One region of the Nocardia sp. NPDC050406 genome, then DNA from elsewhere that is predicted to be linked to it. Evidence: riboswitches for the same ligand, from Rfam matches in the RefSeq annotation. Region 1 holds a riboswitch; each other region holds the start of a gene.
The links. A riboswitch is a leader RNA that binds a small molecule or an ion and turns the genes downstream of it on or off. The one in region 1 is predicted to bind S-adenosylmethionine.

Region 1 (9,410 bases):
GTCGATGGTGGCGTCGAGTAGTCTCGTCCGCATCTCACTGCTGCGCTGTTCCTGGGTACGGCGCGGTTGCTTCGAGACTGCGGACGAGGTCATTCCGGTGATTCTACACTTACATGCAGACCTGTACGTAACTGACTACGACTCCGAGGGCGCGAAGTGCCCGGGCCGCGACAGCCATACCGTCAGCGTGAAGAGCAGGACGCCCGCTACCGCCAAGGCGGTACCCACCGCCGCCGGGGCGGTATAGCCCATCCCCGCGGCGATCACCAGACCGCCCAGCCACGCACCCGCGGCATTGGCGATGTTCAAGGCCGCGTGATTGAGGGCGGCGGCGAGGGTTTGCGCCTCGTGCGCCACATCCATCAGGCGGGTCTGCAGCGCGGGAGCCAGCGCGGCTCCGGACGCGCCGACGAGGAAGGCTCCCGCCGCGGCCGTGAAGGGATTGTGCGCCGCTGCGATGAACGCGGCGAGGATGACCACCATGGCGATCAGAGCCGCGAAGATGGCGCGGTCCACGCCACGGTCGGCGAGAATGCCGCCGAGCACATTGCCCGCGACCATGCCCAGGCCGAACAGCATGAGCACGACAGGGACGAAGCCCAAGCGCATTCCGGCCACATCGGTGAGCGTGGTGGTGATGTAGGTGTAGACGGCGAACATGCCGCCGAAGCCGACCGCGCCAACGTGCAGGGTGAGCAGCACCTGCGATTTGCGCAGCGCGCCCAATTCGGTGCGGGGGTCGGTCATGCGAATTCCGGTGAGCTCCGGTACGAATCGCGCGATGGCCGCCACGGTGGCCAGGCCGATCACGGCGACCACCACATAGGCGTCGCGCCAGCCCAGATGTTGACCCATCCAGGTCGCGGCGGGAACGCCGACAACATTGGCGGCGCTCAGGCCCAGCATAACGGCGGCAACCGCCTTGGCCCGCTGCCCCGCCGGTGCCAGGGACGCCGCCGCCAGCGATGCCACGCCGAAGTACGCGCCGTGCGGCAGACCCGAGACGAATCGCGCCGCCACCAAGGTCCCGAACGAGGGCGCGAGCACCGTGGCGACATTGCCCACGGTGAACGCCGCCATCAGGAACAGCAGCAGCTTCTTGCGCGGCACCCGGGCGCAGAGCGCGGCGATCACCGGCGCGCCGACCACCACGCCCAGGGCGTAGGCCGAAACGGCATGTCCCGCAGTGGGTTCGGAGACGTGCATACCACCGGCGATATCGGGCAGCAGGCCCATGGTGACGAATTCCGTGGTGCCGATACCGAATCCGCCCAGCGCCAGCGCCAGCATGGCGGGGATATGCCAGCCGCTCCCCCGCTTCGGCACCGCGCTGTCCGCGACGGCCGAGGCCGTCGCATCGCGTGCGGATACGGAAGCTGCGGATACGGATTTGGGCACGATCAATGGCAACAGGTCAGCGAACCAGGCCGATACCCCTCACGCCCGTGATCTCACTCACCGGACCCGCGTCAGCCCACCGGCGGGTTCAGCATGGGCACCAGGAACTGCCTGGCGATCGCGGCCAGCTCCTCGTCGTCGTCGAGGTCCACCACCTGGCTCGGAATCGCCAGGAAGGAGGCGCAGATCCGGACCATCAACTCGGCGACCAGCTCCACGCGCACAGTCCCGGAGATAGTGCCCGCGCGCTGCTCTCGACGCAGCTGCTGCGCCACGAATTCGCGGACCATGGCCACCGTGCGACCGTCATCGCCGACGAAGGAGCTCACCAGGTGATCGGGTTCGGCGGCGACCAGACCGCCGATCAGCGGATTGCGGCGCACGGTGCGCAGCGAACTCACGAAGCCCAGCACCACGCGGTCGGCGGCGGTCTCGGCGGGGGCGATATCGAGGAAGAACTGCTGGAAGTAGCGCCGGAACTCGCGCAGGATCACCTGTTCGACGAGCACGTCCTTGGTGGCGAAACGGCGGTAGAGCGTAATGCGCGAGACGCCCGCGCGTTTGGCCACGTCCTCCATCGTCGAGCGCTGGATACCGAGCCAGCAGAACTGCTCGTAGGCCGCGTCGAGCAGGCGCGAGCGCGTCTCGTCGAGCTCGTCGACCTTGTCGACGACCTGGTTGTAGGCGCGGGCCAGCAGTGATTGCTCCCCCGAGCTCTGGTCGGGCAGCGCAGATTCCACGGTTCCTCCTGAGCCGCCATTCTTCATGACCACCCGGCCTCGGCACTGCCGGACCTTGTGATGGCGACCACAATGTGCTGTCATCGTGATACGCGGATACAGAACTTGTTTCAGTGCATCACCGCGGCTGGTTCTCGAAGAGGAGCGCAAGCATGGACGGACTCAACAGGCGCAACGCCCTGAAGATCGGCGCAACGCTGGGCGCGGTCGGCGCGTTGGCCGCGGCCGTACCCGCACGGGCACAGCCGTGGACGTGGTCGCCGGAAGGGTCGGTGGCCGGGGCGGGCGCGGGAGCCGACCCCATGACGGTGTGGGACCCCGAGGCCGATCAGTTGGTGGCCGGGCTGATCGACCGGGGCGAGGTGCCCCACGTCAACAACCTGCTGCGGACCTGGACTCGCAATGGCCAACCGCTGCCCGCCGGACTGCCGAACGAGCTGCGGGACTTCATGGAGTACGCCCGGCAGCTGCCGCAGTGGGCCGATCACGGCAAGCTGGCCACCGCCGTCCAGTTCAACAAGAAGCGCGGGCTGTACCTGGGCGTGTTGTATGGGCTGGCCAGCGGCATGATGAGCACGGTCATCCCCAAGGAGGCGAAGGCGGTGTACTACTCCAAGGGCGGTCACGACCTGAAGGACCGCATCTCCAAGACCGCCAAGCTCGGCTACGACATCGGCACCTACAACGCCTACGCCCCCGACGGCGAAATGGTGGTGACCTGCGTCAAGACTCGGCTCGTGCACGCGGCCGTGCGGCATCTGCTGCCGCAGTCGCCGCATTGGGCGCACAGCGCCGAGGAGGAGATTCCCATCAGTCAGAACGACATGATGGTCACCTGGCACAGCCTGCCCACCACCGTCATGCGCCATCTGACCGCGTGGCGAGTGCCGATCCCGCCCGCCGAATCCGATGCCTTCCTGCACTCCTGGCAGGTGGCCGCGCACATGCTCGGAATTCGCGACGAGTACATCCCCAACACCTGGGCCGACGCCAATTCCCAAGCGGCACAGGTACTCGACCCGATCCTGGCACCCACGCCCGAGGGCGCGAAGCTGGCCGATCGGTTGCTGCGGCTGGGCACGCAACTCGATCTGGCGCTGCTCACCAAACCGGTGCTGGGCGCGTTCACGCGGTTCCTGCTCGGCGACCAGATCGCCGACGGATTGGGCATCGCCCGGGAGCCGGTGTGGGATCCGCTGCTGCGCGTGAGCTGGGGACCGTTCATCGCCGTCCGCGAGGGCATACTCACCGTCGTCCCGCCGACCGCCGACGCCTACTGGCTCTTCGACGAATTCCTCCGCCAGGCGGCCCTGATCTACCTCGCCGAACTGCGGCTGCCGATCAGCATCGAACTCCCCACCATGAACCGCGACCTGAGCCAACCCCCACGCTGAAACAGTTCGGGCACCCGCTCCACCACCACTGTGGCGAGGGCAGGTGCCCGGAATGTGTGCGGCGGCCGATGGTTGTGGCCGGGACGGTGGTCCCGGCCGCCATCGTTCGCCGCTGCGCGCTGTTCACGTGCCGCAGCGCTCGCCCCGACCCGCGCCGTCGCGCGGCCGCCGAGGCGATCGGGCGTCATGAACGCCCACCCTGAACCAATATCGACGAACAGGGTCGTCCCCCTTGGGGTTTCAGGGGCGAAACCCCTGAGAGTCCCGAGAGTTGGGTTATCTCAACGCAGTTCGCGCGCCAGGTTGGCGTCCAGCACGCCGAGGAACTCCTCGGTGGTCAGGTAGCCCTGGTCCCCGCCGACCAGCAGCGCGAGGTCCTTGGTCATCTGGCCGTCCTCGACGGTCTTGATGACGACATCCTCGAGGGTCTGGGCGAAGCCGATGACCTCGGGGGTGTTGTCCAGCTTGCCGCGATGAGCCAGGCCACGGGTCCACGCGAAGATCGAGGCGATCGGGTTGGTGGAGGTGGGCTTGCCCTGCTGGTGCTGGCGGTAGTGGCGGGTGACGGTGCCGTGCGCCGCCTCGGCCTCACAGGTCTTGCCGTCCGGGGTGAGCAGCACCGAGGTCATCAGACCCAGCGAGCCGAAGCCCTGCGCGACGGTGTCGGACTGCACATCGCCGTCGTAGTTCTTGCAGGCCCAGACGTAGCCGCCCTCCCACTTGAGCGCGGAGGCGACCATATCGTCGATGAGGCGGTGCTCGTAGGTGAGCCCGGCCGCGTCGAACTCGTCCTTGAACTCGGTCTCGTAGATCTCCTGGAACGTGTCCTTGAACATGCCGTCGTAGGCCTTCAGGATCGTGTTCTTGGTCGACATGTAGACCGGGTAGTTCTGCTGCAGGCCGTAGTTCAGCGAGGCCCGAGCGAAGTCGCGGATCGACTCCTGGAAGTTGTACATGCCCATCACCACGCCGCCGTCCTCCGGCATGCGCACGACCTCGTGCTGGATCGGCTCGGAGCCGTCCTCCGGCGTGAAGGTCAGGGTGACGGTGCCCGCCTGGTGCACCTTGAAATCGGTGGCGCGGTACTGGTCGCCGAAGGCGTGACGGCCGATGATGATCGGCTTGGTCCAGCCGGGAACCAGACGCGGAACATTGGAGATGATGATCGGCGCGCGGAAGATGGTGCCACCCAGAATGTTGCGGATGGTGCCGTTGGGCGAGCGCCACATCTTCTTGAGGCCGAATTCCTTGACCCGGGCCTCGTCGGGGGTGATCGTCGCGCACTTGACGCCCACGCCGTGCTTCTTGATGGCGTTGGCGGCATCGATGGTGACCTGATCGTCGGTCTTGTCCCGGTATTCGATACCGAGGTCGTAGTACTCGAGGTTCACATCGAGATACGGGTTGATCAGTTTGTCCTTGATGAACTGCCAGATAATCCGGGTCATCTCGTCGCCGTCGAGTTCGACGACGGTCCCTTCAACCTTGATCTTGGACATGGATCTTCGTGTCCTCCTAAGGAAGGTGTGCTCCCATTGCACGGCCGGTGAGCACGCTTGTGAGCGGATCCCAGCTGTTCACTGACAACGTATACGCCTCGTGCTGTCCACGAGACTTGTGGTGCCAAGTCCACGAATCCGCGGCACTTAGCAATACGAGCGTACTGCTGGCATTGATCTCACCGTGCGGGTAGCCCCCACTGTGCGGTACGCCGTGGGGGCTACTCACCGGTAGCAATCAAGTGATTCGCAGCACTCTCGATTCAGACTCCCACGTGCACGCCGTGCTCGGAACCTTCGAGGAGATTTTCCGGCTTGTCGCGAATCATGAAGGCGACGATCGGAATGGAGATCAGGAAGAAACCGGCCCCGATGTAGAAGGCCACGTCGTAACTGTGGATCGCGGCCCGCGCCAGCAGATTGTCCACCGCCGGATTATCGGCCACGTACCGCTCGGCGGCCTGCACCGAAATGGTGGTCAGCAGCGCGGTGCCGATGGATCCGCCGACCTGCTGGGCCGCGTTCAGCAGTGCGCTCGCCACACCGGAATCCGCCTCGTCCACCTGATGCAGCGCGGTGGTCTGCATGGCCACGAACAACCCGCCCATACCGAGCGCGATGAGCGACATGGCGGGCAGCACGCTGGCGGCATAGCTGTCGCCGAACTCGAGCTGCGCGAGGTACAGCAGGCCCACCACACCCAGCACCGCTCCGGCGATCATCACCGGGCGCGGACCGATCTTCGGCAGCAGCGCGCTGGCGACGCCCGCGGAGATGACGATGCCGATGGGGAAGGGCAGGAACGCCACGCCCGCCTTCAGCGCCGAGTAACCCAGCGTGACCTGGAGGTAGAAGCTCAGATTCAGGAACATGGCGAACATGGCGATGGGCACCAGCAGCGCCACCAGATACGAGCCACCCCGATTGATCTCACCCGGAATGCGCAGCGGCAGTAGCGGATTCGCCGACCGGTTCTCGATGACCACGAAGGCGATCAGCAGCGCCACACCGGCGATCAGCAGCGCCAGCGTGCTGGACGCGCCCCACCCGTCCTCGGCCGCCACGCTGAAGCCGTAGACCACCGCGATCAGACCGGCGGTTCCGGTCAGCGCGCCCGGCAGGTCGTAGCCGCCGGTGCGCGGGGCGGGCACATCCTTGATGACGAAGGCGTACGCGCCGACCAGGGCCAGCAGCGCGATCGGCGTGTTCACCAGCAGGCACCAGCGCCAATCGGCGTATTCGGTGAGCGCGCCGCCCGCGATCAGGCCGATGGCCGCACCGCCCGCCGAGACGCCCGCGAACACGCCGAACGCCTTGGCGCGCTCGGTGACCTCGGTGAAGGTGATCGACACCAGCGACAGCGCCGCGGGAGCCAGCAGCGCCGCGAACGCGCCCTGCAGGCCGCGCCCGGCGAAGAGCTGCCCGGCATTCTGGGCGAGCCCGGCCAGCGCCGAGGCCGCCGCGAAGCCGACCAGTCCGATCAGGAAGATGCGGCGGCGGCCGAGATAGTCGGCGAGGCGGCCGCCGAGCAGCAGCAGTCCGCCGAAGATCAGCGTGTAGGCGGTCAGCATCCACTGTTTGCTGGCCTCGCTGATGTGCAGATCCTGCTGCGCGAATGGCAGCGAGATCGTGACGATGGTGGCATCGAGCACCACCATCAGCTGCGCCAGGGCGAGGACGCCCAGCGCCAGCCAGCGTTTGGAAGCGCTTGTGGGCGTTGATATTTCGTCGGGATTTCGAATCGCTGTCGCGGTGGGCATGTCGTCTCCTCGGGCACTGGCGAACAACCTCGACCATAGTGCCACCCACCGACAAATGTCGTCAAGGGAAAAATGTCGCAGTCAGACAGATGGCGGTTGCCGTCACAATCTGGCCGAATATCGATAGAATGAGCCCATGTCCGAGTCGTCATCGCATGCCGATCTCCTGGAACGCCGCAGGCCGGGGCTGCGCGAGCGCAAGAAGCGCCAGACCCGCGACCGCATCATCGATGTGGCGCTGGAGCTCTGCGACACCCAGGGTTTCGAGGCCACCACCGTCGAGCAGATCGCCGATGCGGCCGACGTCTCACCGCGCACCGTGAACCGGTACTTCACGAACAAGGAGGACATCGTCCTCGCCCCCATCTCGGACTGGGGCGAGGCCATGGCCGACTACCTGCGCGCCCAGCCGCCCACCGACAACCAGATGAAGGCCATGCTGGACGGCTTCGTCGCGCTCGTGGACCGCGTCATCGACAGCGACGAACCGGTGCCGTTCCGCTGGTTCCAGCAGATGCAGAACCTCATTCGCTCCAGCACGGCGGTGCGGGCCCGCAGCCTCGACGCGGCCGAGACCAAGACCCAGCACATGGCCGATGTCCTGGCCGAGCGCATGGGCGTCGGCGCGGACAGCCTGCCGGTGCGGCTGCTGCTGGGCACCTGGCACGCCATCATGCGGGCCGGAACCGAATGCGAGGCCGTCAACGCCGACTGCGTGGACTCCGCTCGGGGGATGGCAGATGCCGTGGTCGGCGCGTATCACGAGTTCGTTCGGGTCTGTGCCGTCCCGACTGTGTCCGGCCCCACGTCCGAAGCCGCCGTGTCCGGCCGTTAGAATCCGTCTCAGGTCAAGAGCATCAGCGCCAAGCCCCGGCTCGCTGATCGGCAACCCTCCAGCTGCGGTGGGGTGCTCCGGGTGAGGACCAGGCGCTCGAAGGCCGAGCGCAAGCGCACCGTAGGAGGTCACCGAAATGTGTTGTTGTCGAAGCCTGTTCGCTTTCGAATAACGTCAGACTTCCCGCCATTCGGCGACCTTTTTTGGAGCAGGACATGAGTGACTCGACCGCGCCCACAAACCCGGCCGACTGGTCTTTCGAGACCAAGCAGGTTCATGCCGGACAGACTCCCGACGCGGCCACCGGGGCCCGCGCGCTGCCGATCTACCAGACCACCTCGTACGCCTTCCGTGATACCGAGCACGCCGCCGCGCTGTTCGGACTCGCCGAGCCGGGCAATATCTACACGCGCATCATGAACCCCACCCAGGATGTGGTGGAGCAGCGCATCGCCGCGCTGGAGGGCGGGGTGGCGGCGCTGCTGCTGGCCTCCGGGCAGGCGGCGGAGACCTACGCGATCCTCAATCTGGCCTCGGCCGGGGATCACATCGTGGCCAGCCCGCATCTCTACGGCGGCACCTACAACCTCTTCCACTACTCGCTGCCCAAGCTGGGTATCGAGGTGAGCTTCGTCGAGGATCCGGACGATCTGGCGCAGTGGCGGGCGGCGGTGCGGCCCAATACCAAGGCCTTCTACGGCGAGACCGTCGCGAACCCGAGCAGCTCGGTGCTCGACATTCCCGGCATCGCCGAAATCGCGCACGCGGCGGGTGTGCCGTTGATCGTGGACAACACCGCAGCCACGCCGTATCTGATTCAGCCGCTGCGCCACGGCGCCGACATCGTGGTGCACTCGGCCACGAAATACCTTGGCGGACATGGCTCCGCGGTGGCCGGTGTGATCGTGGACGGCGGCACGTTCGACTGGACCGTGCGCGACGAGTCCGGTGCGCCGCGGTTCCCCGGCTTCATCACACCCGATCCCAGTTATCACGGGGTGGTGTTCGCCGAACTGGGCGCGCCCGCCTTCGCGCTCAAGGCGCGGGTGCAGTTGCTGCGTGATCTGGGTGCGGCGGTCTCGCCGTTCAATGCCTTCCTCATCGCGCAGGGCATCGAGACGTTGAGTCTGCGGATGGAGCGGCACGTGGCCAATGCGCAGGCGGTGGCGGAGTTCCTGACCCGGCAGCCGAATGTGGAGTCGGTGTCCTACGCCGGGCTGCCGTCCTCGCCGTGGTTCGAGCGTGGCAAACAGCTGGCGCCGAAGGGTGTGAGCGCGATCGTGTCGTTCGAACTGGCGGGCGGGGTCGATGCGGGCAAGAAGTTCGTGGACGCGCTGGAGCTGCACAGCCATGTCGCTAACATCGGGGATGTGCGTTCGCTCGTGATCCATCCGGCCTCCACCACGCACTCGCAGTTGACGCCCGAGGAGCAGTCGGCCTCCGGCGTCACCCCGGGTCTGGTGCGGTTGGCCGTGGGTATCGAGGGTATCGACGACATCCTGGCCGATCTCGCGGCCGGACTGACGGCGGCGGCAAGTTGACCGTGAACATCGAATCGAGCACTTCTCGCGAGACGGTGGAAGCGCTGCTTCCGCCGTCCGACGGGACGCTCGGCAGCATTGCCATCGGGGACGTCGAGCTCGAGAACGGGGCGGTGATTCCCGATGTGACGCTCGCCGTGCAGCGGTGGGGCGAACTGTCGGCGAACCTCGACAACATCGTTCTGGTCGAGCACGCCCTGACCGGTGACTCGCATGTGGTGCGCTCGGGCGCCGAGGATTCGC
Region 2 (9,410 bases), on a different contig from region 1:
TCTCCACCAGTTCCCGCGGACCGAACTGTTCCGCCGACGCCTTGTATCCGAGTTTGAGGTCTGTCACCTGCGCCACTCCTGTCGCCTGTATCGCATTGTGTGCGGGTCCGGCCCGCGAGTCGTCCTCGGCGCTGTGCTGCGTCGTGCGAACGGCCTACTTCGCACCATAGTCAGCGGCGGCGGGGGTCGCCGTCACCGGTTCAGCGCGGCAGCGGCGGGCCGGGGTCGAGGCCCATGGCCTCGCGGGCCTTGCGAATGAAGTACAGGCCGCCGCGCGCGGTCTCGCGGGCGATGCGCACCTGGCCGAAGGTGGTGGCCGACGCCAATTGGGTGCGGGCGATGTTCAGGCGGTCGGCCGCCTCGGCCAGGGCGTGCACGGCGGCGTCGTTGTCGGGGTCCAGGCGCACCAGTTCGCCGCTCATGCGATCCAGGTAGCGGTTCACCTCCGCCTTGGCCTCGGCGACGCGCTCGACATTGCCGGACCATTCGCGCGAAATCCACCACACGACCAGCGCGACCATGCCCAGAATCAGGAGTACGACAAGCAACCGGGCCACGCCTCCAGCCTACGTGGCCGCGCGGCGAATTCCCGCCGTCGCAGGCGCTGCTCCCCCGATTCGGGCGCGATAGCGGACAATTGGCTCGTGACCACCAACGATGAGCCGATCCTGTCCTACCTGACCGATATGGACGGCGTGCTCGTGCACGAGAACCATCTCGTGCCGGGAGCCGACAAATTCCTCGCGGAACTGCGCACCAACGACATTCCGTTCCTGGTGCTCACCAACAATTCGATCTACACCGCCCGCGACTTGCAGGCGCGGCTGCGGCACACCGGGCTCGACATCCCGGTGGAGTCGATCTGGACCTCGGCGCTGGCCACGGCGACCTTCCTCAACGACCAGCGGCCCAATGGCACCGCCTACGTGGTGGGCGAATCCGGGCTCACCACCGCGCTGCACGAGATCGGGTACGTGCTCACCGACAGCGACCCCGATTACGTGGTGCTCGGCGAGACGCGGACCTATTCGTTCGAGGCCATCACCACGGCGATTCGGCTGATTCTGGGCGGGGCGCGGTTCATCGCGACCAACCCGGATGCCACCGGGCCGTCGCGTGAGGGCCTGCTGCCCGCGACCGGTTCGGTCGCCGCCCTGATCACCCGGGCCACCGGTAAGGACCCCTACTACGTCGGCAAGCCGAACCCGCTCATGATGCGCTCGGCGCTGCGGCGCATCGGCGCGCATTCGCAGTCGACGGTCATGATCGGCGACCGCATGGACACCGATGTGATCTCCGGGCTCGAGGCGGGGATGCGGACCATTCTCGTGACGACCGGTATCTCCGGGCGCGGGACGGCCGACGACTTCCCGTTCCGGCCCACGCTGATTCTGGATTCGGTCGCGGAGCTCGTGGGGCACACCAGGAATCCGTTCGAGGCGGACGAGGTCGGCGAACGCTGAGTCGTCGGCCTCGGCGGCTACCGTGCGACGGTGGATCGATCGGATTCGAGCGCGTCGAGGGCGGTCGACAGGGTGGTCAGCGCCTCGACGATCTCGGCGAAACGCCGTTGTCCGAGTTGGGCGTTCAGTCGCGCCGCCATCTCGGCGTGCTGCGGGTCGATGCGCCGCACCGCCTCGTGACCGGCCTCGGTGATGGCGACCAGCTTGGCCCGCTTGTGCGCCGGATTCGGTTGATACTGGGCAAGCCCCTTGTCCACCAACAGATCCGCGATGCGCTGCACGCTCTGCCGGGTGATGCCCATCGCGCGCGCGATCCCGGCGACCGGCAGTGGTTCGCGCAGCACCGCGCCCAGCACCTGCCACCAGGCCGCGGTGATTCCGGCGGGCCGGGCCAATTCCTCGGCGATGGCGAGGAATTGGCCGTTGAGTTTGAACGAGGTGATCGCCGCCGTGCTGAACAGCTCCTGTTCGTCGTTCACGCCGCGCGATTCTCCTCGTACTCCGCCAGCGCGAAGAATCCGGCCGGGTCGTTCTCGCCGTAGAGCCGGTACCAGGCGTCGAGGATGTGCGGTTCGTACAGGCCGAGGCGGGCGAAGATCGCCCGGGCGAACTCCACCGGCTTGGTGCCGGTGGCGGTGATGAGGTCGCCGTCGGTGACGGCGGGCTCGTACACGAAGTGCTCGGCACCCGAATATCCGCTGTAGGCAAGGTATTCCGCCGCATTGCTGGTGTGCGCCCGATCGTCGAGCAGTCCCGCGCTCGCCAGACCGAAGGTGGCCCCGCAGATGGCCGCGACCGGCACGCCCGCCGCGAGGAACTCCCGCGCCGTGGCCGAGAAGGCTTCCAGCGCACCGGTTTCCCACGTGTCCGCGCCGGGGAGAATCAGCATGGCGCTCTCCTGCGGCGACAGCTCCGCGAGCACGACATCCGGCACCACGCGCATGCCGCCCGCCGAGGTGACCGCCTCGGCCGTCGCCCCCACCGTGCGCACCTGCCAGCTGCCGGGCTCCCGCTGCCACATCGCGCGATTGATGTGAGCGGTGGCATGCCCCGCCTCCCAATCGGCGAAGGTGTCGTACACGGCCAGGTGAACTGTCTTCATCGTCATGACAGTATGCTGTCATATTTGACAGGATGCTGTCAATATCTCGGACCTGGAGATATGCGAAAGCCCCGGTCAACCGGCCTAGGGCGGCGGTTGCCGGGGCTCTCGTGTGGAACGTCAGCTCAGGGCGTGGTCCAGGTCGCCGAGGAGGTCTTCGATGTCCTCGAGGCCGACGGAGATGCGGACGACGCCGTCGGTGATGCCCACGGCGGCACGGCCTTCCGGGCCCATGGCGCGGTGGGTGGTGGTGGCGGGGTGGGTGATGAGGGTTTTGGCGTCGCCGAGGTTGTTGGAGATGTCGATGATGCGGAGGCGGTTGAGGACCTCGAAGGCGCGCTTCTTGCCTTCGTCGGCGTTGGCCTTGAGTTCGAAGGTGACTACCGTGCCGCCGCCAGACATCTGGCTCTTGGCGAGGTCGTACTGCGAATGTGACTGGAGGAAGGGGTATTTCGTCCAGGCGACCGCGGGGTGCTGGGCCAGGAACTCCGCTACCCGCTGGGCCGAGTCGTTGGACTGGCGCACGCGCAGGGGCATGGTCTCCAGGCCCTTGAGGAGGGTCCAGGCGTTGAACGGGCTCAGGGCCGGACCCGTATGGCGCATCAGGTTTTTCACCGGACCGTCGATGTAGTCGCGCTCGCCCAGAATGGCTCCGCCGAGGACACGCCCCTGGCCGTCGATGTGCTTGGTGCCGGAGTAGACGAGCACATCCGCGCCGAGGTCGAAGCCGCGTTGCAGCAGCGGGGTGGCGAAGACGTTGTCCAGCACCACCTTCGCGCCAGCGGCGTGCGCCAGTTCGGTGACGCGGCGCACGTCGACCAGCGATTGCATGGGGTTGGACGGGGTTTCGAAGAACACGGCCTGAGTGGGCACCGACAGCGCCTGCTCCCACTGGTCGAGATCCTCGCCGTCGACGAAGACCGTCTCCACGCCCCAGCGCGGCAGAATCTCGTTGGCCACAACGAAACACGAGCCGAACAGGCTGCGGGCGGCGACCAGGCGGTCACCCGCGCCGAGCAGCGCGCCGAGCGCGGTGAAGACCGCCGACATACCGCTCGCGGTGGCGAAACACGCTTCGCCGCCGTCCATCAGGCGCAACCGCTCCTCGAACATGGAGACGGTGGGATTGCCGTAGCGCGAGTAGACGTAGTGCTCGATATCGCCGGTGAACGACGCCTCGGCGGCCTCGGCGCTGGCGTAGACGAAGCCCGAGTTCAGGAACAGCGCCTCGGAGGTCTCATCGAAACCACTGCGCCGCAAGCCACCTCGCACACCGATGGTGGCGGGGCCGACGCCCTCGGGAAGGGGCTTGTCGAACGAGCCTCCGGTGATCACGACTGCCTCCACGGAAGCCCCTCGGCGCGCCAGCCGGAGCCGCCGCGGTGTCCCTGCGCGTCGAGCGCGCCTTCGAAACCCTCGACCACATTGAACGACGGGGTGACGCCCAGCGCGGTCGCCGTCGTGGCCGCGCCGATGGAGCGCTGGCCGGAGCGACAGATGAAGATCACGGGCGCGTCCTCGTCCCGGTCGGCGAGCGCCTGCTTGAGCTGGTCCTCGAACCGGATATTGCGCGCGCCGGTGACATCCACCCATTCGATGAGCGCGGTGGGCCGTCCGATGGGACTGGTGTCGGGCACCCCGACGAACCGCCATTCGGCCTCGGTGCGCACATCCACCAGCACCGCGTTCGGATTGTCCCGCAATAGGTCCCACGCCTGCTTCGGCGTGATGTCACCCGCGTAGCTCACTTGTCTTCCTCCTGTGAATCCGCACTTGCCGCGCCGTGGCGCGTGGCCAGGTCGTCACCCGGAGCACCCCACCGCGGAGGAGGGTTGCCGACCAGCCAGCCGGGGCTTGACGCTGGTACTCATGACCTGGATCTGAGATTGCCCAACGCATGGCCGACCTGTCAAACCTGGATCCCCCGGTCAGCTGTCGCAGACCACCCAGCCGCTGTCGGCCTTGGTGAAATTCCAGGTGGAGGTCGTTTCCTTACCGTCGATCCGCACCGTCACGGCCGCCGCGCCGCGGTCCCCGTCCACCCGAGGGTCCGCGAGGCCGACGAACTCCAATGTCGGTGGCGTGTCGTCGTGTTCGGTCCTGAGGGGCGAGCGGGCATCGTCGAATCCGGCGCACACGATCCGGGTGTTCAGCGGATCGGCGGCGGTCTGCGCGCCGATGAAGTTGCGGGCGGCCACCGCCAGGCGATCGGAATCTGTGACATTCTTCTCAGCCGGGGAGACCACCGCCGCGATCACGATGCCGAGCACGACCAGCGCGATGATGCCCGCCGCCAGCAGGAACGGCAGCAGGGACCGCGTCTCGCCCTGATCGATCGGGACAGCCTTCTCGTCGTCATCGCTCATGGCTAGATCATGCCTGGTCGACGGGGGTGTATCGGGCTCGACACCGGGTAGTCGAGGCGGTGAGCATCCGCCCAGTTCACAACACCGCGAACGGGTGCGCTCCGCCTCACCGATAGAATCGTCTGAATTCTCCGCCCGCGCGGGGGGAATACGAGTACGGCGCGGCAACGCTGCAGCGTCGAGGGGTTCACAGAGGGCCCGATGGCGTGTCAACTTAGCCTAGGCTAAGAATGACAGCTGAGACTCACCGCAAGATTTTGTTTTCGACTCACAAGGGTGCGCGTAAAAGATGACCGAACAGAGTGCAGCGACCCGCCCGCTCCGCATTGCGATCGTGGGTGCCGGACCGGCCGGTATCTACGCGGCCGACGCGTTGATGAAATCCGATGCCCCCACCGGATTCGACGGGGTGAGCATCGATCTCTACGAGCGCATGCCCGCGCCCTTCGGCCTCATCCGCTACGGCGTGGCGCCCGACCACCCGCGCATCAAGGGCATCATCACCGCCCTGCACAAGGTGCTCGACAAGCCGCAGGTGCGACTGCTCGGCAATATCGACTACGGCACCGACATCACCCTCGAGGACCTGCAACGGTTCTACGACGCCACCATCTTCTCCACCGGCGCGAATGCCGACCGGGCGCTGGAGATTCCGGGCATCGGCCTGGACGGCTCCTACGGCGCGGCCGACTTCGTGTCCTGGTACGACGGGCACCCCGACGTGCCGCGCACCTGGCCGCTGGACGCCGAGAAGGTCGCCGTCCTCGGTGTCGGCAATGTCGCCCTCGACGTCGCCCGCGTACTCGCCAAGACCGGTGACGAGCTGCTGCCGACCGAGATCCCGCCGAACGTCTACGAGGGCCTCAAGGCCAACAAGGCCGTCGAGGTGCACGTCTTCGGCCGCCGCGGTCCCGCGCAGGCCAAGTTCACCCCGCTGGAGCTACGCGAGCTCGACCACTCGCCGACCATCGAGGTCATCGTCGATCCCGAGGACATCGACTACGACGAGGGCTCCGAGGCCGCGCGGCGGCACTCCAAGCAGGTCGACATGATCTGCAACACCTTGGAGCAGTGGGCCATTCGCGATGTGGGCAACCGCCCGCACAAGCTGTTCCTGCACTTCTTCGAATCCCCGGCCGAGATCGTCGGCGACGAGAACGGCAAGGTCGTGGGCCTGCGCACCGAGCGCACCCAGCTCGACGGCACCGGTAACTGCAAGGGCACCGGCGAGTTCAAGGACTGGGACATCCAGGCCGTGTACCGCGCGGTCGGCTACCTGTCGCAGAACATTCCGTCGCTGCCCTTCGACGACCAGGCGGGCACCGTGCCCAACGAGGCCGGTCGCGTGCTCATCGACGAGGACGCCGACGGCGCGGCGCGGTACAAGCCGCAGACCTACGTCACCGGCTGGATCAAGCGCGGCCCGGTCGGCCTCATCGGCCACACCAAGGGCGACGCCAACGAGACCATCGCCTGCCTGCTCGACGACGCGCCGAAGTTCACCCCGGCCGCCGAGCCCGAGCTGGACGCGGTGACCGCCTTCCTGGAGGGCAAGGGCGTCCCCTTCACCACCTGGGCGGGCTGGTACCGCCTGGACGCGCACGAGCGGGCCCTGGGCGAGCCGCAGGGTCGCGAGCGCGTGAAGGTCGTGGAGCGCGAGGACATGCTGCGCGCCAGCGAGCCGGACAAGGTTCCCAACGCCTGACCTGGCATTGAACCGCTAGGCGGGCAAGGTCTTCCGCACTTGTCACCATTCTGAGGCATGCTGATCACGTGTTCGATGCCCATGTCCACATCATCGATCCGCGGTTCCCGCTGATCGAGAACGAGGGCTACCTGCCCGACCCGTACACCATCGCCGATTACAAGCGGCGGATGTCGCGCTTCGACATCGACGGTGGTGCGGTGGTCAGCGGGTCCTTCCAGGGCACCGATCAGACGTGGCTGCGGGCGGCGCTGGCCGAGCTCGGCGAGGGCTGGGTCGGCGTCACCAACCTGAGCGTGGACGCCAGCGACGAGGAGATCGTGTCGCTGGACCGGGCCGGGGTGCGGGCGCTGCGGTTCAATCTCAAGCGCGCGGGCGGGGATATCGTCGGGCTGACCATGGCGGCGCTGCGCGCGTACGAACTGGTCGGCTGGCATGTCGAGCTCTACATCGACGGGTCCATGCTCGGTTCGCTGGAGCCGGTCATCACCAAACTGCCCAAGCTCTCCATCGACCACATGGGCATGTCCGACGACTGCCTGCCGTACCTGCTGAATCTGGTGGACCGCGGGGCCATGGTGAAGGCCTCCGGTTTCGGGCGCGTCGCCATGAACGTGCCCATGGCGCTGCGCAAGATCCACGCCGTCAACCCGGATGCCCTCATGTTCGGCTCCGATCTGCCTGGCACCCGCGCTGGACGGCCCTTCCTGGACAACGACATTCGGACCATCGCCGATGCGGTGGGCAACGACCTGCACCGTGTGCTCGAGGACAATGCCCGCGCCTTCTACCGGCTACCCGCCAAACAGCGGCCCATCGAGGATCCGACGCCGACGCTGCCGCTGTTCGGGCCGGAATCGCCGACGCTGCGGCTGCGGCGCACGGAGCTGCCGAAACCGCCTGCCGGAGATACGATTCCGTTCCCGGTCATCGAGCCCTGAGCGCCGTTCAGACCGCGAGGGCGGCGACCAGCCAGACGCCCGCCGCCAGCAGCGCGCCGAACAGCTCGATGAGTATCGACAGCCCAACGCCTTTCAGCGCGTGCTTGGTCGACACCCACGCGGTCTGCTGCGTCTGTAGTCGGTTCAGCTCCGAAAGATAAACCCCGAGAACGAATCCCACGAACAGTCCGATCACCGGGATGACGAAGAACCCGACGATTCCGAGGATCGCGCCGATCAACAGCGACCGATTCGGCACCCCGGCCTCTTTCAACTTCCGCCCCGGCCAGGCGTACTTGATCACCCCGCTGGCCACCAGAAGCGTTGCGCAGACCGCGAAAACGGTCCACGCGGTCGCCCCGCCGGTCACAAAGGCCCACACGCCGATCGCCGCCGCGATCAACAGCACGCCGGGCAACACCGGTAGCACCACACCCACCAGCCCGATCAGAATCGCAAGGCCGACCAGTACTTCACCCGACGCGCTCACACTCGGCTCCTTCAGATCGTGACGCCTCGATTCTCCCGGAACCGATGCATTTGGTCCGCGTGGCGCGAAAAGTTGGTGAGGGCGCGGCGCTGTCGGCGGGAATCCGCCGCGTCGCGGCCGCCGATCGAGGGGGAGAAATGAAGTCCGCGTATCTGATTCGAACAGCGGTGGCGGTGGCCGCGCTCGGCACGGTCAGCGCTGGAGTCGCCGCGGCCGTGCCACCGGCCTATCAGGACGGGTTCCAGTCGCCGAGCGGGAACATCACCTGCGTGCTCGCCGACAAGGGCGCCGTGTGCGAGATCGCGAACCACACCTACGCGACACCGGCCGAACCGGCCGATTGCCATCAGTCCTACGGCGACCGGATCACGCTGTTCCAAGGGGATCCGGCCCGATTCGCGTGCCACGGCGACACCATTCGGGAGACCGGTCTGCCGGTGCTGCGCTACGGCCACTCGCTGCGGTCCGGGGATGTGGAGTGCTTCAGCGAACGGTCGGGGATTCGGTGCGTGAACGACCGCTTCGGCCATTCGTTCCGGATTTCCAGCGAGTCCTACGAACTGGCCTGATCGAGCCGGGGTCTGGGGGACGCCGCGCGTACCCGTTATTGTCATACTGTCAACACCGGCGCGTGCCGGTGCGCACAGGATCGACGATGAACCGAGGTAGGGCGTGAGCACTCCATCCACCGCCAAGCAGGGCCCGCTCGCGGGCGTTCGGGTTGTTGAACTGGCCGGTATCGGCCCGGGTCCGCATGCGGCATTGCTGCTCGCGGATCTCGGTGCGGATGTGGTGCGGGTGCAGCGGCCGGGGCAGTTTCCGGGATTCATGGAGCGGCCGCAGTGGCGGGGGCGGACCATCGTCGAGGCCAATCTGAAGGATCCGGCCGATATCGAGAAGGTGCTCGGACTCGTCGAGAAGGCCGACGTGCTGATCGAGGGCTTCCGGCCCGGCGTCACCGAGCGCATGGGCCTCGGACCCGAGACCGCGCTCGAGCGCAATCCGCGCCTGGTCTACGGCCGCATGACCGGTTGGGGTCAGGACGGGCCGCTGGCCGATCGCGCGGGCCACGACATCAACTACATCTCGCTCACCGGCGTGCTCAATGCCATCGGCCGCAAGGGCGAGCGCCCGGTGCCGCCGCTGAACATGGTCGGCGACTTCGGCGGCGGCTCCATGTTCCTGGTCTTCGGCATTCTCGCCGCCCTGGTGGAGCGCCAGACCTCCGGCAAGGGCCAGGTCATCGACTCCGCCATGATCGACGGCGCGCTCGCGCTCTCGCACATGATCTGGGGTATGCGCGGAATGGGTCTGTGGTCCGACGAGCGCGGCACCAACCTGCT
Region 3 (9,410 bases), 730 kb from region 1:
GCGCGGGCGTGACCTGCGGCGTGGCCGTGACGGGCGTCGGCTGCGCGGCGATCGTCAATCCCCCGTGCCGGAATTCCTCCGTCCACGGTTTCACGATCAGTGCCACCGAACCCGCCGCGATAAGCACCATGACCAGGAGCGATGACACCAGGACCCAGGTCCTGCGGCGACGCTTGGCCGCCAACCCACCGATCTTCTTCTCGTCCGGACCAACCACGTGCCGCTGTCTCCCTGATACCAGTGGTGGGGATTGTCCGGCGTCCCTGCCGCACCCACGCGCTCGCGCACCACACTATCCTCGTTGCGCAGTCGTTCCCCCGAACGAGCTGGCGAGTCGGCAGCCATAGGCACCAGAAAAGAGGAGATGACGTGGAGTTCGACGTCACCATCGAGATCCCCCGGGGTCAGCGGAACAAGTACGAGGTGGACCACGAGACGGGCCGCGTCAAGCTGGACCGGTACCTGTACACCCCGATGATGTACCCGGCCGACTACGGCTTCATCGAGAACACCCTCGGCTCCGACGGCGATCCCCTGGACTGCATGGTGCTGCTGCCCGAGCCCGTGTTCCCCGGTGTGCTGGTGGAGGCCCGCCCGGTCGGCGTGCTGCTGATGAGCGACGAGGCCGGTGGCGACGAGAAGGTCGTGGCGGTGCCCGCCGGTGACAAGCGCTGGGATCACATCCAGGACGTCGAGGACATTCCGGAGTTCCAGCGCAAGGAGATCGCGCACTTCTTCGAGCGCTACAAGGATCTGGAGCCCGGCAAGTGGGTCAAGGTCGAGGGCTGGGAGGGCCGCGCCAAGGCCGAGAGCCTGGTCACCGAGGCCTACGCCCGGCTGAAGGAGCAGGGCGGCCACTGAGGCCATTGGGCCGACATACGAACGGGTGGTGCGGTTTTCGCACCACCCGTTGTTTGTGTCGGAACCGTGTCTACTTGCCCTTGAACTGCGGTTCGCGCTTCTCGAACACGGCCTGGATGGCCTCGGTCAGATCCTCCGAGGGCAGGAAGGCGGCATTCCACGCGGAGACGTAGCGCAGCCCCTCGGCCACCCGGCCCGCCTTGGGCTGTTCCAACACATCCTTGATGCCCTGCACCACCAGCGGCGGATTGGCCGCGATCTCGCGGGCCATGGCGTGCGCCGCGTCCAGCGCCGCCTCCTGATCGGGGTACACGTCGTTGACGAGGCCGATCTTCTCGGCGCGCGCGGCGTCGATGTCCTTGCCGGTGTAGGCGAGCTCGCGCACGTGACCTTCGCCGATGATGCCCGGAAGCCGGTGCAGCGAACCGATATCCGCCACGATGGCGACCTTGGCCTCGCGCAGGCTGAACTTGGCGTCGGCGCTGGCCAGTCGCACATCCACGGCCGCGATGAGGTCCAGGCCGCCGCCGATGCACCAGCCGGAGACCGCGGCGATGACGGGCTTGCCGCAATCGGCGACCGCGGTGACCGCGGCCTGCATCTCGCGAATGTGGCGCAGGAAGTTGGTGCGCGGCTTGGCCAGCGCCTTGCCCTCGCCGAGCAGCGGACCGAACAGCGGGCTCATGGCGGGCAGATCCAAGCCGTAGGAGAAGTGCTTGCCGGAACCGGTGAGCACGATGGCGCGCACCTCCGGGTCGGCGTCGAGTTCGCCGAAGATCAGCGGCAATTCGTGCCAGAAGTCGGGTCCCATGGCATTGCCCTTACCGGGTCCGGTCAGGGTCACCTGGGCGACGTGGTCCTTGCTCTCGACTGTGAAAGCCTTCCATGCAGTCATTCGCCCAGCGTATCGGTGGCGCGGGCGGCGCGCGTGCGCAGTGCTGGCGCGGCGCTGAACACGATGTGCCGCAGCGGTTTTCCGCGCGGTGCGGCACAACCGCTGCGGCACGGGCGTTTCCGCGCCCCCATGTGGATGATGCATCACCGATACCCCGCACATCGTCCGCAATCGCTCTACCCTGGTGCCATGCGCAGGTCCCTGCCGCCGATCGCCTCGAAGGTCTCCGACACCCTGATCGCGCGTGGCCATCACGGCGTGATCCTCACCCAGGAACAACCCACGCACACCGCCGCCGCGGCCGCCGAGGCCCTCGGCGTGGCAATCGGTGCGATCACCAAATCCCTTGTGTTCCTGCTCGATGACGATCCGGTGCTGCTGCTCGTCTCCGGTGCGCACCAAGTGAATGTCGATCGCACCGGGCAGCGTCTGGAGGGCACCCTGACCCGCGCGCCCGCCGCGCTGGTGCGGGAGGTGACCGGGCAGCCGATCGGTGGCGTGGCCCCGCTCGGGCACCCCACCAATCTGCCCACCTACATCGACAACGCGCTCGCCAGCTACCCCGAGCTGTGGGCGGCGGGCGGGCATCCGAACACGCTCTTCCGAACGAATTTCCGCGAGTTGGTCCGCATCACCGCAGGTCTGGCCATTGATGTCGACTGAATTCAAGTCAGATTGAGCACAACCAGGAATAGCCGCGCCGCCTCGGACGTAGGTTCGGGGTGTGAGCGATTTCCCCTCCGAGCTACGGGTCCCCGATGATCTGAGCGGCATCACCGCGCATCAGTTCCGCTCCGCCATGCGGCACTATCCGGCGGGCGTGACCGTGGTGACCCTGGCCTCCGAGAACGGTCCGGTCGGTTTCACAGCCACCTCGTTCGCCTCGCTGTCCGCCGAGCCGCCGCTCATCTCGTTCAATATCGCGCACACCTCCTCCAGCATCGCGGCCCTGCTGCGCGCGGAGTCGGTGGTGGTGCACTTCCTCGGCGAACACCAGCAGCACATCGCCAAACGCTTCAGCCGCGCCGCCGACCAGCGCTTCGCCGACCACTCGCTGTGGACCACCCTCGATACCGGCGAGCCGGTGCTGCACGGCACCCCGATCTGGGTGCGCGCCACCATCCACAAACTCATCGAACTCGGCGATCACACCCTCGTGGTGGGCCTGGTGACCCGCGTGCACGACGATGCCGAGGAGCTGCCCGCCGCCGCGCCGCTGCTCTACTACAACGGCGGCTACCACCGCCCGGAAGCGCTCTGACCGGTCAGGTCGCCGAGGTCGCGGTGCCGATGCCGAGCGCCGCGAGAATTCCGGCGCTGGCCTGTTCCAGACGGTCGCGTACCTTGCGGCTGCGCAACAGATCCGCCGCCCGCGCGGCGGCGAGCGCGAGCAGCACCATTTCGATTGCGGCGATGGCACTTTCGATCGCGCCGAGGGCGAGGGTGTTCGCGAAGGTGACCTCGGTCAGGAACTGCGGCAGCACCGCGAGATAGAACAGGCCGACCTTCGGGTTGAACACGCACGACAGCAATCCGGCGACGAAGGCCGACCGCGCCGACGCCGCCCGCTCCCGCGCGCCCGCGTGTTCGAGACCCTCGTGCTCGGACCGTTCCCGGCGCTCCCGGCGCAGCGCGATGAGCGTGCGAATTCCCAAGTACACCAAGTAGATTCCGCCGACGACCTTCAGTGCGCGATAGGCGGTGGCCGACTGCTCCAGCAGCGCGGCGACGCCCGCCGCCACCACCACGGCCCAGACGATTCCGCCCAGCGCCGACCCGACCGCCGCGGCGATCGCGGGTCGTCGCCCCGCCATCGAAAACCGCAGCACCAGAAACGAATCCGGGCCGGGCGTCACCGACAGCAGGACACACAGCCCGATAAAGCTCAGCAGCAGCGGAAGGCTCACCCGTCAATGGCAGCGCACAATGTCCGCCGAGGCAACCCACTTACCAATGGCGAACTTTCAGCAAGCGGCTGTTGGGTTCAGGCGCGGAACTCCGCGGCCAGCTCGCCGAACATATCGGTGTTCATAGCGAAGGCCAGGCGCGCCTCGTCGAGTACCCGCTCGGTCTCCTCACCGGAGATCGGCAGGGCATCGAGGGCCTCGCGGTACTCGCGCTTGAAGGCCGCCGGGTTGGAGATCTGGTCGAAGACGTAGAACCGCACGCCGTCGCCCTTCTTGGGCAGCTCCCACAGCTTCTCGGCGGTACCGCGAATGACCTGCCCGCCCGAGAGGTCGCCGAGGTAGCGGGTGTAGTGATGAACGACATATCCGGCGGGCCAGGTGCGCGCGCATTCGGCGATGCGGGCGGCGTAGGCGAGTGTGGAGGGCAGCGGACGCAGCTCGTCACGCCAGCCCGCGCCGCCGAGATGGGCGAGGTCGATTTCCAGTGCGGCCAGGCGAGCAAGTTCCGGGCGAACGAAGGGTCCGGCGACCGGATCGGCGGCGAGTTCGGCCGAGTGCCGCTCGAGCGCCTCGTACACGAACCACAACTGGGCGGTGTAGCGGTAGAACGCCTGGATACCGAGGGTGCCGCCGAGCATGTCGCGCATGAACGAGCTGTGCTCGGCCTCGTTGTGCTGCTGCTCGGTGGCGGTGCGAACAAGGGTCGAGAACGGCGTCGCGGTGTCCAGCATGGTCGTGCTCCTCGTTGTCGATCCAGGGGCAGACCGCACTATGGCTACCCTAACTTCACCATCGAGGCTACCGACGCCTACAAACCGCTACTTCCTACTTTGCGGTCCTCCCGATCCAACTTTCGGATGATTCTCGGGAGAGGGTTGACAAGTTCCGGCCGCGTCTGCCAACCTCTCCAACCAGGTCATGAGTACCAGCGTCAAGCCCCGGCTAGCTGGTCGGCAACCCTCCTCCGCGGTGGGGTGCTCCGGGTGACGACCGGGCCGTCGTTCACAAGAACGCGGCAAGCGCGGACTCTTCGATCACCGATCACGAGTCCCTGAACCGACGGGATTTCGTCATGACTGCTTTCGCCGACCAGAGCTGCGCCGCCCTCGCCACCGTCTCCGGATGTGATCTCGCGGTGCCGCTGGTGCAGGGCGGGACCGCCACCTACGCCAACTTCGACTACGCCGCCAGCGCCCCGGCCCTGCGCCAGGTCACCGACCGGGTGGCCGAGCTGCTGCCGTACTACGCCAGCGTGCACCGCGGCGCGGGCTACGCCTCGCGCGTCTCCACCGACTGCTACGAGAATTCGCGAAAGACGGTGGCGCGCTTCCTCAATGCCGCCGACGACCAGTGCGTGGTCTTCACCCGCAACACCACCGATTCGCTGAACCTGCTGGCCTCCTGCGTACCGGGCGACACCGTGGTACTCGACACCGAGCACCACGCCAACTTCCTGCCGTGGACCCGCAACGGCCGCCGCGTGGTGCGCGCCGCCGACACCATCGAGGAGACCATTCAGCGCATCGTCGCCGAGCTGTGCGCCAAACCCGCTGCGCTGCTGGCCATTACGGGCGCGTCGAATGTGACCGGGGAGCTGCTGCCGATCGAGCGACTGGCGTGGATCGCGCACCAGTGCGGCACCCGCATTCTGGTCGATGCCGCGCAGCTGGCGCCGCATCGCCGAATCGACCTGCAGGGCACCGGAATCGACTATCTCGCCTGCTCCGGGCACAAGCTCTACGCACCGTTCGGCGCGGGAGTGCTTGTGGGACGCCGGGATTGGCTGGATGCGGCCGAACCGTACCTCGCCGGTGGCGGCGCGGTCCGCCAGGTCACCGCGACCGAGGCCGACTGGGCTCCCGCGCCGCAGCGCCACGAGGCCGGGTCGCCGAATGTGCTCGGCGCGGCCGCGCTGGCCGCCGCCTGCGACGCCCTGGCCGCCCTCGACGAGACCACCGTCACCGAGCACGAGCTCTACCTCGCCCACCGCCTGCGCTACGGCCTGAAAACCGTTCCGGGAGTGAAGTTCCTGCGCATCTGGCGCGACAGCACCGATGCCGTCGGCATTGTCGCCTTCACCGTCGACGGCTTCGAACCCGGGCAGGTGGCGGCGTATCTCTCCGCCGAACACGGCATCGGGGTGCGTGACGGGCGTTTCTGCGCGCATCCGCTGCTGGCCAAGCTCGGGGTGGACGGCGCGCTGCGCGCCAGTATCGGTCTGGGCACCACGGCCGCCGATGTGGACCGGCTCATCGATGCGGTGTCCAGCCTGGTCGAGCACGGCGCGAAGTGGAATTACGGTCGCACCGAAGGACATTGGAATCCGGTGCCGGAGACCCGCCCGTTCGGCGGGGATGCCGCCGGAGCGGCTCCCTGCGTGCTCTGAGGTCGCGCGTCCGCCCCCGGTGAGTCACCGGGGGCGGACATTTGCGGGTTTCAGAACACGAGATAGCGCTCGGCCAACTCCTCGACCACCGGGTCGTCGTCGGCGACGGTGTTGAGCAGATCGAGATCGGTGGAGACCGACAACTGTCGAATGTCGTCCTGATCCGGATCCTGCGCACCGTCCTCGTTGAGCTGCCGCAGTAACTTCTCCCGTACTCGTTCTTTCAGCGAATCACCCATATCGACAGCATGCCCCGATCCGCCGATCCCATCCCCCGGCACGCCGATGATCACACCGGGGCGAGCCAGGTCCCCCACGGTGAATTGCGCAGCACCGTGTACGCCACCAGGAAGGCGAGCGCTCCCCACAGCCACATGCGCGACAATCCGGTCGGCAGGGGTCGGGAGCGCTGACCGCGCCAACTGCGCACCAGCCAATCGCCCCACCAGAGCGCGAAGATCGCCATGAGCGGGACCAGGAGCAGATTGCTCTGGACGGCGTCGAGCACCCGCCCATCGGTCAGATTGTTGATGCCGCGCAGGCCGCCGCATCCGGGACACCACCAGCCGGTGAACTCGTGAAAGGGGCACAGGCCCCAGGAGCCTTCCTGGTGGGGATCGCGAAAGTGCAGCGCCGCAACCACTCCGGCGACCGCCGCCCCCGTGAGCACTGGCATCGCCACGGCCCGCCACCTGGGGCGAACGGGGGGATTCGGCGTATTCGCGAGCGTGGCGTCCACGAGGATCAACGGTAGTCGCGCCTTTCCACGCCCGCCAGATCGGTGTCCGGTGCACGGCTTCCCCTTGACAGACGAGAACGTGTTCTAAAAACTGCTTCGTGATCGCCATCACACAGCGGACCGTCGACCGCTCGGCTGGTCCGGTCGCGTCAGGCGCGGCGGGACAGCGGGTTCGCCAGGCCTCCGCCCGCACCGAGGAGATACGCCCCATGATCCTGGACAGCTTCCGACTGGACGGCCGCGTCGCCGTGGTGACCGGAGCGGGCCGCGGCATCGGCGCCGCCACCGCCCTGGCATTGGCCGAGGCGGGCGCGGATGTCGCCATCGCCGCCCGTACCGCCGATCAGCTCGAAGAAGTGGCGGGCAAGGTCCGCGCCCTGGGCCGCCGCGCGGTCGTCTTCCCGGGCGATCTCTCCGACACCGATACGCTGACCGCGTTCGCCGACACCGCGGCGGCCGAGCTGGGCCGCCTCGACATCGTGATCAACAATGTGGGCGGCACCATGCCGAACACCTTCCTCACCACCACCCCGAAATTCCTCGACCAGGCGTTCCATTTCAACGTCACCACCGCACACGCCCTCACGGTCGCCGCGACCCCGCACATGCTCGAGAACGACGGCGGCTCCGTCGTGAACATCTCCTCCGCCCTGGGCCGCGTCCCCGGCCGCGGCTACCTCGCCTACGGCACCGCCAAGGCCGCCCTGGCCCACTGGACCCGCATGGCCGCCACCGACCTCTCCCCCCGCATTCGCGTCAATGCCATCGCCGTCGGCTCGGTCCTCACCTCCGCCCTGGATGTCGTTGCGCAGCAACCGGATATCAAGAAGCGCATCGAGGACGCCACCCCACTCCAGCGCATCGGCGAACCCTGGGAAATCGCCGCCGCCGCCGTCTACCTCTGCTCCCCCGCGGGCGGCTACGTCACCGGCAAGATCCTCGAGGTGGACGGCGGCCTCACCGCCCCGAACCTCGACCTGGGCCTGCCGGACCTGTAGGCGCGAGCGCCTTCTTCATCGCGCGGGCGCTGCGCTGGCCGGTGCACGACGGGTTGAGGCGGCCCGCGGCCTTGATCGTGGCCAATACCGGTGCGACTTCGAGTGTTCGGATGGCCTCGAAGGTGCCGAGGCGGCGGGTCAGGTAGTGGTGCAGCGCACCGGTATCCGAGCACATCACCTGTGCCACAAGGTTGTTCGGCCCGGTAGTGGCGAAGACGAAGGCGAGCTCGGGGTGCCCGGCCAATTCGCTGGCGACCTCATCGAGCCGAGCCGGTGCCACCGACATCCACAGCAGCGCTTGGGTATTCGCGCCCAGCAGCGCGTCGTCGAGCTGCACGTCGAAGAAGATTTCGTCGCGCCCACGCAGATCGGCCAGCCGACGCGCCACCGTCGCCGGTGACCACCCGGTGGCGGTGGCCAGGTCGGCCAATCCCGCCCGTCCATCGGCCTGCAATGCCGCCAGCAGGGCGTCGTCCGCATCGGAGACGGCTCGTCCGGACACCGGACCGTCGAGTCGTGGCGTGAGTCGACGGCACTGCCGCTCGTCCAGCGCCGCGACCTGCCCGTGCCACGCGGTCGGACCGCCCAGGTAGGTGTGCAGCACATAGTGCGCCGAGACCGTCGTAATGCTTGCGGCCCTGGGGATTTCGCGGAGCAGAAACGACTGTGCCGCATCCGCGTCGCCCGGCATGCGGACGATGAGCAGAATTTCGGTGCCGCCCGACAGCAGCTTCACCCACGAGGTATCCGGTCGGCGGGCCAGCGAATCCGCGAGCGTCCGCGCCGCCGCGGTGGTCGCGCCGAGCCGGACCAGCCAGCGCGTGTGCTCGTCGCGCTCGTGGTGCACCAAGCCGACGACCCGCAATCCCGCGTCGGCCCGCAGTCGTCGATAGCGACGGGCGACCGTCTGCGTCGAGACGCCGAGCACCTCGCCGATGCGGCTGAACGGCGCGCGTCCGTCGATGCGCAGCGCGTGTACGAGACGCCGGTCCAACTCGTCGAGGACGGTCATTTCTCTCAGTATTCCGCCGCCGATGGAAACTTTCCACCAATCCCACCGTGCGGGTGGAGGTATCCGTCATCGCAGCCGGATGGTGGTCGAGTCCCGGGACGCCGCGTCCCACCGACTCACCGAAGGACCGCCATGATTCTCGTAACCGGTGCCACCGGCACCGTCGGCCGCGCCCTGGTCGACCAACTCGTCACCGCAGGGGCACCGGTTCGCGCCCTGACCCGTCGCCCCGCCACCGCCGCACTCCCCGACGCCGTCGATGTGGTCGCTGGCGACCTGAACGACCGCGCCAGTATCGCCGCCGCCCTCGCGGGCGTGGACCGCGTCTTCCTCCTGTCCACCGGCCCCCAAATCCCGGTCCACGACGCCAATCTCCTCCACGAGGCCACCCGCGCCGAGGTCACCCACGTCGTCAAACTCTCCTCGGCCCGCACCGCCGACGCCACCGCCACCGACCCCATCCCCACCTGGCACCGCCACGGCGAGGAGTCCCTACGCGCCAGCGGCCTCGACTGGACCATCCTCGCTCCCCTCGGCTTCATGGCCAACGCCCTGCACTGGGCCAACACGATCCGCGACCAGAACACCGTCTACGCCCCCTACGCCTCCGGC

Region 2: it holds a riboswitch for S-adenosylmethionine, as region 1 does, so the genes downstream of both, ACIBH2_RS31400 (rhodanese-like domain-containing protein) here and ACIBH2_RS24490 (bifunctional o-acetylhomoserine/o-acetylserine sulfhydrylase) in region 1, are expected to answer to the same signal.
Region 3: it holds a riboswitch for S-adenosylmethionine, as region 1 does, so the genes downstream of both, ACIBH2_RS27640 (aminotransferase class V-fold PLP-dependent enzyme) here and ACIBH2_RS24490 (bifunctional o-acetylhomoserine/o-acetylserine sulfhydrylase) in region 1, are expected to answer to the same signal.

What each region holds. Positions count from the first base shown of each region.
Region 1 covers NZ_JBITIM010000003.1:185,029-194,438, forward strand. Annotated here, with positions in the region: gene ACIBH2_RS24455 (TetR/AcrR family transcriptional regulator) at 1-93, opposite strand, end outside; gene ACIBH2_RS24460 (MFS transporter) at 136-1,290, opposite strand; gene ACIBH2_RS24465 (TetR/AcrR family transcriptional regulator) at 1,470-2,138, opposite strand; gene ACIBH2_RS24470 (oxygenase MpaB family protein) at 2,291-3,532, shown strand; gene ACIBH2_RS24475 (NADP-dependent isocitrate dehydrogenase) at 3,814-5,031, opposite strand; gene ACIBH2_RS24480 (MFS transporter) at 5,295-6,791, opposite strand; gene ACIBH2_RS24485 (TetR/AcrR family transcriptional regulator) at 6,928-7,626, shown strand; SAM riboswitch class IV at 7,638-7,748, shown strand; gene ACIBH2_RS24490 (bifunctional o-acetylhomoserine/o-acetylserine sulfhydrylase) at 7,842-9,167, shown strand; gene ACIBH2_RS24495 (homoserine O-acetyltransferase) at 9,176-9,410, shown strand, end outside.
Region 2 covers NZ_JBITIM010000004.1:583,513-592,922, reverse strand. Annotated here, with positions in the region: gene fgd (glucose-6-phosphate dehydrogenase (coenzyme-F420)) at 1-67, opposite strand, end outside; gene ACIBH2_RS31425 (hypothetical protein) at 201-557, opposite strand; gene ACIBH2_RS31420 (HAD-IIA family hydrolase) at 687-1,463, shown strand; gene ACIBH2_RS31415 (MarR family winged helix-turn-helix transcriptional regulator) at 1,481-1,942, opposite strand; gene ACIBH2_RS31410 (type 1 glutamine amidotransferase family protein) at 1,939-2,565, opposite strand; gene ACIBH2_RS31405 (O-succinylhomoserine sulfhydrylase) at 2,686-3,900, opposite strand; gene ACIBH2_RS31400 (rhodanese-like domain-containing protein) at 3,897-4,313, opposite strand; SAM riboswitch class IV at 4,330-4,440, opposite strand; gene ACIBH2_RS31395 (hypothetical protein) at 4,494-4,931, opposite strand; gene ACIBH2_RS31390 (FAD-dependent oxidoreductase) at 5,221-6,636, shown strand; gene ACIBH2_RS31385 (amidohydrolase family protein) at 6,705-7,577, shown strand; gene ACIBH2_RS31380 (DUF456 domain-containing protein) at 7,585-8,067, opposite strand; gene ACIBH2_RS31375 (DUF6636 domain-containing protein) at 8,127-8,636, shown strand; gene ACIBH2_RS31370 (CaiB/BaiF CoA transferase family protein) at 8,740-9,410, shown strand, end outside.
Region 3 covers NZ_JBITIM010000003.1:915,539-924,948, forward strand. Annotated here, with positions in the region: gene dacB (D-alanyl-D-alanine carboxypeptidase/D-alanyl-D-alanine-endopeptidase) at 1-217, opposite strand, end outside; gene ppa (inorganic diphosphatase) at 370-861, shown strand; gene ACIBH2_RS27615 (crotonase/enoyl-CoA hydratase family protein) at 932-1,756, opposite strand; gene ACIBH2_RS27620 (YbaK/EbsC family protein) at 1,946-2,419, shown strand; gene ACIBH2_RS27625 (flavin reductase family protein) at 2,556-3,017, shown strand; gene ACIBH2_RS27630 (LysE family translocator) at 3,022-3,663, opposite strand; gene ACIBH2_RS27635 (heme oxygenase (biliverdin-producing)) at 3,741-4,394, opposite strand; SAM riboswitch class IV at 4,578-4,691, shown strand; gene ACIBH2_RS27640 (aminotransferase class V-fold PLP-dependent enzyme) at 4,736-6,049, shown strand; gene ACIBH2_RS27645 (hypothetical protein) at 6,100-6,288, opposite strand; gene ACIBH2_RS27650 (DUF2752 domain-containing protein) at 6,339-6,725, opposite strand; gene ACIBH2_RS27655 (SDR family oxidoreductase) at 6,998-7,786, shown strand; gene ACIBH2_RS27660 (Lrp/AsnC family transcriptional regulator) at 7,746-8,798, opposite strand; gene ACIBH2_RS27665 (NAD(P)H-binding protein) at 8,931-9,410, shown strand, end outside.